2 regions of the Nocardia sp. NPDC050710 genome follow, and region 1 is predicted to be linked to the other one. Evidence: riboswitches for the same ligand, from Rfam matches in the RefSeq annotation. Region 1 holds a riboswitch; the other holds the start of a gene.
What was found. A riboswitch is a leader RNA that binds a small molecule or an ion and turns the genes downstream of it on or off. The one in region 1 is predicted to bind thiamine pyrophosphate.

Region 1 (4,653 bases):
TCGCACGCGATAGCCTGGCGGCACTTACCGAAACGATGCCCGGCTCCGGGCTTTCCGCCGATGAATTTCGCGGCGCCGGGGCGTCTGCACAGCGAGGTATACCCACGTCTGTCAACGCAAAGGGCTGACTATGAACTGGACACTCGAAGTCGTGATCGTGCCGGTCTCGGATATCGACCGCGCCAAGGAGTTCTACTCGGAGAAACTGGGTTTCGCGATCGACCACGACACCGTGATCAGTGCTGACATCCGCATCGTGCAGCTGACCCCGCCCGGATCCGGGTGCTCCGTCGTCATCGGCAAGGGCGCGGTCCCGAAGATGGAACCGGGTTCCATCCAAGGGCTGCAATTGGTTGTCCCCGATATCCGCAAGGCGCACGCCGAATTGGTCGCCCGCGGAGTCGAGGTCGGCGATGTCCAGGTGCTGGGCCAGAACCCCACTCCGACACCCGACCCGCTCGACAACGTCGGGTTCCTCTTCTTCAGCGACCCGGACGGCAACGGCTGGGCCGTGCAGCAGATCTCCAGCCGCGCCTAAGCTCACCCCTGAGTCAGCGCGAGCCGAGGAGGAGGGTTTGGGTGCTGCGGCCGAGCGGGCCCTTCTCGTCGAAGAGCGTGGACTCCGCGAGGCCGATGCCGTGCGGCTGCGGATAGGTGACGGCGTCGAGGCATACCCATTCGCCCACCGGCTGCCGGTGCAACGTCACCGTCAGATCGGTGTTGATGAACAGGTAGCGATTCCAATCCAGCACCGCGCTGACGCCATTGCCGGAGTCCGCGGCGGCCAGCGTGCGCTCCAGCGGGCTCGGGGTGGTGCCCGCGACGACCGGATACTTCAGCCGGATCCAGCAGATCGCGGGGCCCGGTTCGGTGAAAGCGCCCGTCACGAACCGATATTCGATCGCGGTGTGGAAGCCGACCGGCTGCGTGGACGGGAACGGTGCGGGCTCCGGCGCCTGGTCGGGGCCGGGGCGGGTGCCGCTCGGCAGAATGCCTTCGGGGAGTTCGAGTTCCGGGTCGGCGAGTTTGAAACGCCAGGCGTTGGCGGTCATGACCGGGCCGCGGTCGGTCGAGAGCGTGGCCTGGATCAGTTCGACACTGCGGCCGGGGCGGACCACCCGGGTCTCGACGGTGAGCGGCTCCAGCGGCACCGGGCCCAGGATCTCGACCGCGACCCGGCCGACCTGGAATCCCTCCCGCGGCTCGCAGCGCTCGATCGCGTGGCCGAGTAGCGCCGAGGGCGGACCCGCGTGCTGGGCATCCGGCGACCAGGGCCCACGGGTCAGCTCGGTGGAGATGAACCGGTTCGGGTTCCCCGGATCGGGCAGGTAGAAAGCGTCGGTCACGGTTGTCGTCCGTCCCTCGGACCGGCGGCTCTGCCGGTCGGTGGTTTGTTCGTTCGGTTAACGATTCTGCCTGGACGGTACTCCGGGCCGAATCGGGCTCCGGTCCGCCCCGGAGGCTGGTCGCACCCGCTGTTATCGCGGTGGACCCGCGAACCGTCGCGGGCTTCGGGCTCAGGCCCGGCCGAACGCCAGCGCGACATTGTGCCCGCCGAAGCCGAACGAATTGTTGATCGCACGGACGCCCTCGCGGCTGCCGCCGCACTGAACTAACCTATCGACGTTCGCGATCCCGGGCCGCGCTGTGCGGCCCGGGATCGCGGAAACGGTTGCGTCGCGATCAGGAAACGACCGGCAGGTAGACCTGACCACCGGCTCCGGTGAACTCGGCGGACTTCTCCGCCATACCGGCCTCCAGCGCTTCCACGTCCGTAAGTCCTTGCTTCTCCGCGTATTCCCGCACATCGGCGGAGATGCGCATGGAGCAGAACTTCGGTCCGCACATGGAGCAGAAGTGCGCGGTCTTGGCGGGCTCGGCGGGCATGGTTTCGTCGTGGTACTCGCGGGCCGTATCCGGGTCCAGGGACAGTGCGAATTGGTCGCGCCAGCGGAATTCGAAACGAGCCTTGGACAATTCGTTGTCGCGGTCCTGGGCGTGCGGGTGGCCCTTGGCGAGGTCCGCGGCGTGGGCGGCGATCTTGTAGGTGATCACGCCGACCTTGACGTCATCGCGGTTGGGCAGGCCCAGATGCTCCTTCGGGGTGACGTAGCAGAGCATCGCGGTGCCGGCCTGGGCGATGATCGCCGCGCCGATGGCCGAGGTGATGTGATCGTAGGCGGGCGCGATATCGGTGGCGAGCGGGCCGAGGGTGTAGAAGGGCGCCTCCTCGCACAGCTCCTCCTCGAGCCGCACGTTCTCCACGATCTTGTGCATCGGCACGTGGCCGGGGCCTTCGATCATCACCTGCACGCCATGGGATTTCGCGATCTTGGTCAGTTCGCCGAGGGTCCGCAGCTCGGCGAACTGGGCCTCGTCGTTGGCGTCGGCGATGGATCCGGGGCGCAGGCCGTCACCGAGGGAGAAGGTGACGTCGTACTTCGCGAGGATCTCGCAGAGCTCCTCGAAGTGGGTGTACAGGAACGATTCCTGGTGGTGGGCCAAACACCACGCGGCCATGATGGATCCGCCGCGCGAGACGATTCCGGTGACGCGCTTCGCGGTGAGCGGCACGTAGCGCAGCAGCACGCCCGCGTGCACGGTCATATAGTCCACACCCTGCTCGCACTGCTCGATCACGGTGTCGCGGTAAATCTCCCAGGTGAGCTGGGTCGGATCACCGTTCACCTTCTCCAGCGCCTGGTAGATCGGCACGGTGCCGACCGGCACGGGGGAGTTGCGCAGGATCCACTCGCGGGTCTCGTGGATGTTCTTGCCGGTGGACAGATCCATGATGGTGTCCGCACCCCAGCGGGTCGCCCACACCATCTTCTCGACCTCCTCGGCAATGGAGGAGGAGACGGCCGAGTTGCCGATATTCGCGTTGATCTTCACCAGGAACTTCTTGCCGATAATGGTCGGCTCGAGCTCGGGATGCTTGTGGTTGGCGGGGATCACGGCGCGACCCGCGGCCACCTCGTCGCGCACCAGCTCGGGCGTCACGCCCTCGCGCGCGGCGATGAACCGCATCTCCGGGGTGATGATGCCCTGCCGCGCCCAGGCCAGCTGGGTCGGCGGTCCCTCGACCTGCGGCTTGTCCCAGCCGTCGCGCAGGCCGGGCAGACCGGCTTCGAGATCGATGGTGGCCGTCTCGTCGGTGTACGGGCCGCTGGTGTCGTAGACGTCGAAATGCCCGCCGGTCGTCAGATTGATCCTGCGCACCGGAATCCGCAGGTCGTCGACCTCTCGGTAGTGCTTGACGCTGCCTTCGATCGGGCCCGTGGTCACGGTGTCGACAGGTGCGGTTGTCATGGATTTCCTCCCTACGCCGGCATTACCCGGTCAGGTTCATACGGTCGACGGCCCGTTAGCCGTCCTCTCAGCCCGCTGGTGCGAGCCCCCGTTGGCGATGTGAATTTTCCCGCCCGACCATACCTGCCCACCTCGGGCGCCCGCCCGATGATCGGAGGATGCGCCGATTCGCCACCGCCGAGCACCTACACCGGCTGGTCGATTCGACAACCGGCCTATCGTGCGGCGGGCACGCGACGGGCGTGGACCGCCCTGCGGTGCAGTCCGCGGGCGGTCCGAGCGCGAGGTCAGTCGGCGTTGTAAGCGTCGCGCATGGCCTGGACGTCCAGCTTCTTCATGCCGAACATGGCCTTGGTGGCGCGGGTGACGGCGGCCGGGTCGCCCTTGAACAGCTCATTGGCCTCGACCGGCCAGATCTGCCACGGTACGCCGTACTTGTCGTTGAGCCACCCGCATTCGATCTCCTGGCCGCCGTCGGCGAGCAGCGCCTCCCAGAGGCGGTCGACCTCCTCCTGGCTGTCGCAGTTCACCAGCAGCGACATGGCGTGCGTGTAGTGGTATTCGCCGCCGCCGTTGATGGCGGTGAACCTCTGTCCGTTGAGCTCGAAGTCGACCACCATGGCCAGGCTGGACTCGCGCGGGCCCGCCTCGCTGTAGTACTGCACATCGATGATCTTGGAATCGGAGAAGAGCGAACAGTAGAACTCGGCGGCCTCCTCGGCCTGGGTGTCGTACCAGAGGTTCGTGACGATCTTCTGCATAACGGTCTCCCGGTTGTCGGCCTGTGCCTGCATCGATGGTGACGCCTCGGAAGCGGGGAATTCATCGCTTCCGCACTGAATGGTGGCTTACCGGGAAAGGGCCGAGCCCCGACCGGTCCGGTTCCGGGCGGGGCTCGGCATTCAGGCGGCCCGATATTCAGGCGGTTCGGCGTTCGGGCGGCCCAGCGTTCGAGCAACTCAGCTTTCGTGCGGGCCGATCGGGAAACCGAGGGCGCCGAAGGTCGCGTTGAGGTTGATCTCGATCTGGCTGACCAACGCGTTGAAGTCGGCGAGCATGGAGACAACATTCTCGGTGCGGCAGCCGATCTGGTCCGTGGCGTTCGGGGCCAGGCGCGACTTCAACCAATTGAAGGTGTCCGCCATACCGAGCGACGGCAGGCTCAGATGTTCGCTGAGATGGTCGCGTTTGTAGACCACCGACGCGCCCGCCGCGCAATACTGTTGCGCCAGAAGATCATTGGTCCACACCGGCACCGCCTCGTCGAATACGCCCTGGTAGAGGAAGATCGGCGTGGTGGGGGTGTTGCGGCCGAGTACGGTCGCGTCGAAGACCTCCGCT
Region 2 (4,653 bases), on a different contig from region 1:
GTGGGGGACGTGCTCGTTGGACGCAGGAATTCAGACGAGTGGGCTGCGGTCAAAGTACTGGCAGTCGACAGGTGGCCGGATGAGCGCCAAACGCTCCATTGCATGATGTACCGGCCGACCGCCGAACGTCCCACGGCGGCGACGCTCGGGTCACTGGAGGTACTCGCCTATCACACACCGATGAGCGCCCAGGCATTTCAAAATGGGTGGGAGGTGCTCTGCACCTGTCCGGTGACGCCGCAGGACCTCGTCGGGTTCCATGAGTATCTGAAGCGGCTCGACTTCAGGCGATATCTCGAGGTAACCGGACAGGATCTTGATACTGTTGTCGCACAAGCCAACTCACACTTTGCGGCTGGTGGCGTGTTGAACGATCAGCAACGACACCAGGAAGCCATTGCCGAGTACACCAGTGCTGTTGAGCTGTTTCCACTCTTCTACGAGGCCATCGACAACCGGGCGTTCAGCCATATGAATCTGGGTAACTTCCAATCCGCGCTGGACGATTTCCAGCACTCGCTGCGGTTGTTCCCGGAGGGTGAAGCAGCCAACTTCAGCAGCGGCGAATGCCTGCTCAGGCTAGGCAGATTGGGCGAAGCAGAGGTGATCTTCCAAGCAGGCGCGGTCTATTCGACCGATTACCGGGAATTGCACCAGAAGTTCCTCGACCTGGTACGCGAGTTGCGTGCGGAGAACGGCAGCTAGCGCGCCGATAGCTGGAGTTATTAGGCTAGACCAGTACCGAATCCTTGTCAGTCGGAGTCGAACTCGTCGGCTCGGCGGTCGACTTGCGACTCGAGCGAGCACCCGCAGAACCAATGTTCGATCTCGTCCACCTCACGCCACCCGGTCGGCTCGGCCATACGGATGCGGTCACGGGTGATGTGGACCTTGGTAATGCCACCACATTCGTGCAGCAGGATCAGCTCGAGGCTGGGGGACCGGTCGACCTCCATTTCCGTCAGCATCCGCTGGAGATCGAGGAAGAGCCGATCCTCCTTGGAGTCGTAGAACTTTCGCTCGAATCGGGTGGCGATCGGGAGGCTCGGCTTACCGTTGCGGGTCGTACCGAAGTGCAGTTCAGGGAGCCTGCTCGGCTACGCAGCCACCGTTCGCGCGGTCGAGATCCGGCCGACTGCCCAGGCCATCGCCACCGCGGCAAGGAAGGACAGCAGCGACGCGCTCATCCACGGCTGCTTGGTGAAATGCAGCCACTCCTGCACGTGCACCCAGAAGTCGGTCCAGACGCCCGCGTCGCCGGGATTGATCAGCTGGTAGACCGAGAGTCCCACCAGCCAGGCGAGGATCATGCCCCAGCGTGACGGTGCGTCCGCCGCGGTATTCCACTCGCCCTTGGCGCGGAGGAAGAAGTCGGCGACCAGGACGCCGAGCAGCGGTACGAAGACCGAGCCGATCAGGCCGAGGAAGCCGAAGTAGTCGTCCATCCGCAGGCGCAGCGCGAGCAGGGTGATCAAGACGCCGAGCCCGATGCAGAGGATGCGGCGGTCGATGCGCGGCGCCAGGTTCTGGATCGAGACAGCGGTGGAGTAGACATTGGCGAAGGACTGATCGGCCTCGCGCAGCACCAGGATGAAGAAGAACACCCCGCCCAGGGTGACGCTCAGAAACGGCCCGTATGTTCCGTCACCGGTGGCCAGCGCCAACGCGAACAGACCCAGGATGTAGGCCACGATCTGGGTGATCGCGTAGGCCCCACTGGCCGCGCCGAATGCCGCGCGGGTACTCCGGGAGTGCCGGGTGTAGTCGGCGGCCACCGGCACCCAGGAAATCGACACCGCCAGCGCCGCGTCCGTGGCGATCCAGAACAGACTCCAGTCGACACCGAACGGGCCATTACCCTCCGGGCCGGGATTCGTGGTCAGATCCGGCAGTCCCGCGCGGAAGAACTGGATGTAGAACCAGATCAGCGCGATCGCGACACCCACCGTCACGAACCGGCGCAGCATCCGCACCGAGCCCAGCGGCCAGATCGTCAACACCGTGGTGAGCACGCCCGCGACCACCACATACAGCCAGTGCGGACCGCCTTCGAACAACTCCTCGGCGGCATTCCCGATGACGATCAACTCGAAGGTGCCCCACCCGATCAGCTGCGCGATATTGAGCACGGTCGGCACATAACTCAACTTCGCGCCGAACAGACCGCGCAGCAGCATCATCGCGGGCTTACCGGTCCTCGATCCCGGCACCGCCGCCAACCCCAGCATCAGCCCGCCGACCACGGTTCCGATGATCATCGCGAGAATGCCCGCGGCAATCGAGATCTGCGCCGCGCCCTCCGCATTCGGCGCCAACACCGTGTACGCCCCCGAGAACGCGAACAGGCTCACACCCAGATTCGCCCAGAACGCACTCTGATCCCAGAACGACAGCACCTTCGGCGCCGGTTGATCCAGTGTGAGCGGGGCCTCGTGCCCGGTACTTTCCACGGTCGACGCAGCCATGCCGCAACTCGCTCCCTACGCCGGCATTACCCGGACAGGTTCGGGCGGTCGGCGGAGCTTCGGGCCCGCCCTCTCGGCCCGGCCGTGCCCGAGCTCCCGCGTGGGGGGTTATCCGGGCGAATAGTACACGCGTACGACAATCCGACTGACCGGCATTCGGCGTTCGCCCGGGCCGGGGGATTGGACGCACTATCGCGAACCGACCCGTTACCCGGTGACAGTGACGTCATTCGTCCGAGCCGGGTGCGCCCGCGCCTGCGCTCGATGTCGCGGCGTCTGTCCAGGCGGCGAGTTGATCGAGGGTCTCCAACGTGCTCGGATGGTCCGCCCCGAGGACATTGCGCTGGACGGCCAGCAGCTCGGCATAACGATCGCGGGCTGCCGCGGCGTCACCGGTGCGGCCGGTCCAGGTGGCGAGGTTCTCCCGAGCGAGGAGGGTCTCGTAGTTCGCATCGCCGAAGATGCGCACGCGCACTTCGAGCAGTTCGCCGAACAGATCCCTGGCGACAGCGAAGTCGCCGCCCCGGCCACACCAGTAGGCCAGGTTGCCCTTGGCCACCAGCGTCGCGGGATGTTCTGTGCCGGAGACCCTTTCGCGAAGCGAGAGCACCTCACGGTGCAGCTGGACGGCGGGCTCGATCTCTCCTGCCTCTCCGGTCCACCATGCCAGATTGCCCATGGCCCACAATGTGTCCGAATGTTCGGCACCCAACTCCCGGATGCAGATCGGGACCAGTTCGGCGCAGAGCCGATGTGCGGCGGCAGGGTCACCGGACTCACCGATCCACCGCGCGTACTGATCGCGCACCCGCAACACGTCATCCTGGGTGGCGCCGAGGACACGCTCCAAGACGGGCAGGAGCGCGGTGTATCGATCACGCGCCCCGACGATATCTCCGGTCTGGCCGATATGGAAAGCGAGGTCCGCCCGAATTCGGAGTACATCGGGATGTTCCGGTTCCGAGAGGGCCAGCTGCAACGGCAGCAGGTCGGTCAGCATCGACACCGCACGTTCGCTATCTCCCGTCTGCGCCACCCAGTTCGCGAGTTGCACTCGCCACTTGAGCGTTTCGCCGTGATCCGGGCCGAATATGCGCGTGCAATCCTCGACGAGCGCGGCGAACATATCCCTCGCCGCATGCGGATCACCCGCGTCGCCGGTCCAGCGGGCAAGCCGAGCGCGGGCGGCCAGTAGCTGGGTATCCGTCGGCGGCAGCGCCTCTTCGAACGCCACCAGCCAGCCTGCCCAGGAGGTGCGATTGTCGATCGCCCGCCGCCTCGCATCGCTCTGATCGAGGAATTCCACTGCGCGGGAGGCATTTCCACTCGCGAGGAAATGTCGCGGCGCCGCCGTATGCGCGTAGGCGTCGATATCGGACCCGGTCAAGTCCGTCAGCGCGGAAACGAGAACCTGATGCGCATCGAGCAGAACCGTAGGCTCCGGCGCGGTGGCGGCGGCCCGCACCAGCGGCTCGATGAAGGTCGAATGCGCGAGACCTACCTGCTCGTCTTCCTGACCGGGATGCCCCCGCGCCACCAAAATGCCGAGGTCGACCACGATGTCGCGCAACTGCGGCTGCGATACGGGCGGTCCCAGCCGGTTGAGCGCATCGGAGATCAGCCGAAGCGGTGCGACCGGACCGGGCCCGACCGCCGCGAGCAAGGCGACCATCCGGCCTACGGTGGTCGCGTGCACAGAACGCCGAGCGGCGGTTCGGAAGCGTTGCGCCACCAGGAAGCCCAGATCCACCGCGCCAGGCGCCCGGTCGAGTGACCAGTCGACTTCGGCGATGAGCCGGGGGATCAGCCATCCGCCGCCGCCGACCTCGGCGGCCTGTTCCGCGAGTGCCCGATCCAGATCCGACGGCACACCCCGGTCGGCGATCGCCAGTTCGCGCAGAACTTCCGAGAGCGATGGCGGTTGGACCGGGAATACCCGCGCGTGCGCGAGCTCAGGCCGAGCCTCGACTCCGGTGCCGGAACGGATACCGACGACGACACGGACATGGTTGAGCCTGTCGTCGGTCGTCAGCGTGGACACCGCTGCGATGAGGCCGTCCCGGTTGCCGGTTTCCGGCTGATCGAGTCCGTCGATCAGGATGCGAATGCGGCGACCCGGCATTCTCAGTCGCGACAGCGGTCGTACGACTCCGATTTCGAATGCGCTGAAACGGTCGTAGTCGGTCAG

Region 2: it holds a riboswitch for thiamine pyrophosphate, as region 1 does, so the genes downstream of both, AB0H61_RS28465 (cytosine permease) here and thiC (phosphomethylpyrimidine synthase ThiC) in region 1, are expected to answer to the same signal.

The regions. Positions count from the first base shown of each region.
Region 1 is NZ_JBFAHV010000010.1:83,150-87,802, reverse strand. Features, by position in the region: gene AB0H61_RS19255 (VOC family protein) at 131-538, shown strand; gene AB0H61_RS19250 (thioesterase family protein) at 552-1,346, opposite strand; gene thiC (phosphomethylpyrimidine synthase ThiC) at 1,684-3,312, opposite strand; TPP riboswitch at 3,307-3,412, opposite strand; gene AB0H61_RS19240 (VOC family protein) at 3,600-4,106, opposite strand; gene AB0H61_RS19235 (lipase family protein) at 4,272-4,653, opposite strand, start outside.
Region 2 is NZ_JBFAHV010000020.1:128,344-132,996, forward strand. Features, by position in the region: gene AB0H61_RS28455 (tetratricopeptide repeat protein) at 1-705, shown strand, start outside; gene AB0H61_RS28460 (hypothetical protein) at 753-956, opposite strand; gene AB0H61_RS28465 (cytosine permease) at 1,098-2,465, opposite strand; TPP riboswitch at 2,461-2,575, opposite strand; gene AB0H61_RS28470 (tetratricopeptide repeat protein) at 2,692-4,653, opposite strand, start outside.